2 regions of the Brevibacillus sp. JB24b genome follow, and region 2 is predicted to be linked to the other one. Evidence: a T-box and tRNA genes for the amino acid it is inferred to sense, from the RefSeq annotation. Region 2 holds a T-box; the other holds one or more tRNA genes.
The links. The T-box of region 2 lies ahead of trpS (tryptophan--tRNA ligase). A T-box ahead of a tRNA ligase gene usually reads a tRNA of that ligase, here a tRNA-Trp.
Positions count from the first base shown of each region.

Region 1 (2,172 bases), 1.2 Mb from region 2:
TAGGATCTGTCCACCCCATTAAAGCATATGTTCCCCAGCCTGCCAACATCCCGATTAATACTGCAAAGCTAGCAACAGCTTTTATTTTTTGACATAGTAACACAATCATAATAATAACAATAGAGGTTAAAGCGATGTTAGGAAGTACGGTAGTTGCACCATGATAACCTACCCCTAGCATCCCTTTAATAAAATTACTAGCTAGTGATATTGCTAGTAAAATCATATAGGTACCTGTTACAGCAGGGGTAAACAGTTTTTGCAATTTACTTATAGAACGTGTGAGACCTAAAATTAAAAAGATCAAACCAGAGATGACCATTCCTACTTGAAAGGATTGTCCGATTTCCATTGGAGCTAATCCCATCGTGGCACCTATTTGAGCCAGCATAAGAAAAATACTCCACCATAACCCTGCAGGCGCCTCCATCATAGGATATCTATGCCCAATCCAAGCCTGAATAAGAGAGGCTAATCCAATATAAAACAAAGTCTGTTGAATAAATAAAGCTGTTTGAACCTCACTTAAACCATAAACTTCACCAATCACAATAGGTACTGCAATGCTACACGACAGAGTTACAATAAACCACTGCACAGCTGCTGGTATTGTTACCTTCCAAGGTGGTGTACTATTTAAACCGTACTTCACACCGTCTTCCCCCTTACCATCTTCCTATCGAATGACTCTGTGTTTATTGTTTGAATCAAAATAGCTTATGTTGCAACTAGAAATATAGTAATAAAAACAAAAATGCTTTCTTCAAAAAAGAAGAAAGCATTTCCTTACGTATGGTGCCGGTAGAGGGACTTGAACCCCCACGGTTTCCCTCACGATTTTGAGTCGCGCGCGTCTGCCAATTCCGCCATACCGGCATGTTTTATTAAAAATAACCATTTCAATTTCCTAATTTATAATTCTATCATACTTTTCTATAAAATTAAACATAGATTGTTAATATTTATAAAAAAATACCTAATAGTTTGAAATGGAGGAGGTACCCGGATTTGAACCGGGGATGAGGGTTTTGCAGACCCGTGCCTTACCACTTGGCTATACCTCCATATATGGAGCGGACGACGGGTCTCGAACCCGCGACCTTCGCCTTGGCAAGGCGACGCTCTACCAATTGAGCTACGTCCGCATAAAAAAAGGGCGATCGATGGGAATCGAACCCACGAGTGTCGGAGCCACAATCCGATGCGTTAACCACTTCGCCACGACCGCCATACTAAAATTATAATGGCAGGGGCAGTAGGAATCGAACCCACGCCAAAAGTTTTGGAGACTTTTGTTCTACCATTAAACTATGCCCCTACATAATAAAGGTGGCTCGGGACGGAATCGAACCGCCGACACGAGGATTTTCAGTCCTCTGCTCTACCGACTGAGCTACCGAGCCAAACATACTTGCCATATCCTGAATAAGAAATGGCGGAGCTGACGGGACTCGAACCCGCGACCTCCGGTGTGACAGACCGGCGTGAACTCCAACTTCACCACAGCTCCATACTTTGGTTGCGGGGACAGGATTTGAACCTGCGACCTTCGGGTTATGAGCCCGACGAGCTACCGAGCTGCTCCACCCCGCGACAATATGAAAATAAAAATGGTGGAGGATGACGGGATCGAACCGCCGACCCTCTGCTTGTAAGGCAGATGCTCTCCCAGCTGAGCTAATCCTCCAGATAAATGAATGGTGACCCGTAGGGGATTCGAACCCCTGTATGACAGCGTGAAAGGCTGCTGTGTTAAACCGCTTCACCAACGGGCCTTAAATTATGGCGGATGGAGTGGGATTTGAACCCACGAGACGAGTTGACCCCGCCTACACGATTTCCAATCGTGCTCCTTCGGCCGCTCGGACATCCATCCATATGGCTCCTCAGGACGGACTCGAACCGCCAGCCTACCGGTTAACAGCCGGTTGCTCCACCATTGAGCTACTGAGGAACAGTATGAAAGAGTTGTTCTTTCAAAACTAGATAATGAAGTCAGCATAAAGGCAATGTGGATAAGTCCTCGACCGATTAGTATTCGTCAGCTCCATGCATTACTGCACTTCCACACCGAACCTATCAACCTCATCGTCTATGAGGGGTCTTACTAGCTTGCGCTATGGGAAGTCTCATCTTGAAGGGGGCTTCACGCTTAGATGCTTTCAGCGCTTA
Region 1 covers NZ_JBNVQV010000001.1:755,640-757,811, reverse strand. Annotated here, with positions in the region: gene ACQV1I_RS03990 (purine/pyrimidine permease) at 1-652, opposite strand, end outside; tRNA gene ACQV1I_RS03985 (tRNA-Leu) at 794-876, opposite strand; tRNA gene ACQV1I_RS03980 (tRNA-Cys) at 991-1,064, opposite strand; tRNA gene ACQV1I_RS03975 (tRNA-Gly) at 1,070-1,145, opposite strand; tRNA gene ACQV1I_RS03970 (tRNA-His) at 1,156-1,228, opposite strand; tRNA gene ACQV1I_RS03965 (tRNA-Trp) at 1,245-1,318, opposite strand; tRNA gene ACQV1I_RS03960 (tRNA-Phe) at 1,331-1,403, opposite strand; tRNA gene ACQV1I_RS03955 (tRNA-Asp) at 1,434-1,510, opposite strand; tRNA gene ACQV1I_RS03950 (tRNA-Met) at 1,517-1,593, opposite strand; tRNA gene ACQV1I_RS03945 (tRNA-Val) at 1,612-1,687, opposite strand; tRNA gene ACQV1I_RS03940 (tRNA-Glu) at 1,699-1,775, opposite strand; tRNA gene ACQV1I_RS03935 (tRNA-Ser) at 1,784-1,876, opposite strand; tRNA gene ACQV1I_RS03930 (tRNA-Asn) at 1,880-1,954, opposite strand; rRNA gene ACQV1I_RS03925 (23S ribosomal RNA) at 2,012-2,172, opposite strand, start outside.
Region 1: it encodes a tRNA-Trp, which carries the amino acid that the T-box ahead of trpS (tryptophan--tRNA ligase) is inferred to sense. The anticodon was not compared.

Region 2 (2,172 bases):
GCAGATAACCGAGCTTTCTGTGCACCCTGTTGAAGGGTATCAAGTATTTGTTCTTCTGTGAGTTGCTGTTTCCGAGTACGGAAAGGTTCTACAATTTGTTCGATTTCTTCAGCTAGTCGCTTTTTGCAAGCTACACATCCAATTGATGCCGTTGAACATTGTTCTCTAAGTTGCTGTTGACCTTGCTCATCCGTAAAGTACGTATGCAGATGGTAGACATTACAACCTTGTACACTTGGGTGACCTGGTTGTTGAAGATAGAGACGAGTTGGATCAGAATATGCCTTCTTTACTTTCTGGTCAATCTGACTTTTGTCATCCTGTAAACTAATATACGTATCGATTCCGTCTGACTTACTCATTTTCCCCTGTCCATGTAACGCTGGAATACGAACTGCATTCTCTGCCAACGGTTGTGGGTATGCAAAAATCTCACCATACATATGATTGAAACGGCGAACGATTTGCCGTGCCATCTCCAAATGCACCAATTGATCTTCACCAACAGGTACTACTTCACCTTTATGCAACAGGATATCTGCTGTCATCAGTACAGGGTATCCAACCAAACCATAATTTACATTATCAGGATGTTTCTTTGCTTTCTCTTTAAATGTTGGACACCGCATCAACTCACCTAATGGCATTACCATACCTAGATACAAGGATAATTCTGCAACCTCGGCTGACAGGGCAGATTGTGTGTAAAACGTGCAGTGCTCTGGATTCAGGCCCGATGCCAGATAGCTGGCAGCAGCCTCTAAAGCATTTGTAGACATATGCTCTCGGCTAGGATGTGTGGTCAATGTATGCAAATCTGCAATAAAAAAATTAGCATCGTATGTGTTAACAACCTTATCAATGCCTTTCATCGCACCATAATAGTTACCCAAATGTAATTCACCTGTAGAACGAATACCTGATACTAGTTTTTGCTTGTTCATATATAATCAGCCTCTTTCGTTTTGAGAGCGGAGATCGTTGGATACACCAGGCATTGATCCCCCTCTTTTTATTTGTAGCATTCAGTTGATAAAGCCACCACCAACCATCTTCCATTCTCATCACGCTCCTTGTCCTGATTACATCCTATTTTGTTTACAGAAATACAAAAAGGGCTCCTCATCCTTATCTTTAAAAATAAGGACGAGAAACCCGTGGTGCCACCTTAATTCGCCGTTTTAACAGCGCGCTCTATTGTATCGGAACAAACGCGCACTTCTACATGCCATTGTTCGAATACCTGTCCCTTGTATCGGTGAGACACTCCGCCAGAGCCTACCTGTGTGTTTAACCCTACACACTATCGGTCTGGACGCTCAAAAGTCCATTCTGCAAGCTTCCTGCACTGATTTTCACCAACCATCAGCTCTCTTTAGCAATCTGCATGCATACTCCTCTTCGTCATTGCGCGTGTTTATAATTTATGGTTCATTTATAAAATGCCTGTAAACTTATCAATCAGTATACGTAATCCATCACTAGCTGTCAATCTCTACACGTGCCACCCCATTTAAATTATGTACCATCTCATAGATGTCAGTAATGTAGATATGATCATACACAACCAGTCGTAGATCCATCTGTACCCTTTGCTTATCAACATCCTTTAACCAGACATTCTTAATCTTCATATCTTCTTCTTTGAATTTCTGGATAATCGCTGTCATATGTGAGTGCTCATCTAAGAACAGACGAATTTTTAACTCTTTTCCTTGTAATTTTCGAACTCCAATCATATTTACTAAATATGGGAGCAACTGCACAGAAAACAAAATCATCGCAGCTCCTAATGCTGCTTCATAATAAAAGCCTGACCCGACCGCAATTCCAATACCTGCACTAGACCAAATAATTGCTGCTGTGGTAAGGCCAGAAATAACATCATTATTTCGGCGCAAAATAACCCCTGCACCCAAAAAACCGATTCCACTAACGATCTGCGCAGCCAAACGCATAGGGTCTGTCCGATTATTAATAGACGTTTCCGCATAAAATTGAGCAGATTCGATCGAAACAATCGTCAGTAAGCAGCTACTAACCGATATGATTACGCTGGTTTTTAATCCCAGTGGTTTTTGTTTTAATTCACGCTCAATTCCAATTACGATTCCAAGGAAAGCAGAAAGCATCAACTTTGCTAAAATAATTAATTCCATGTTATTTCACCTC
Region 2 covers NZ_JBNVQV010000001.1:1,907,518-1,909,689, reverse strand. Annotated here, with positions in the region: gene trpS (tryptophan--tRNA ligase) at 1-944, opposite strand, end outside; T-box leader at 1,140-1,417, opposite strand; gene ACQV1I_RS09330 (MgtC/SapB family protein) at 1,482-2,159, opposite strand.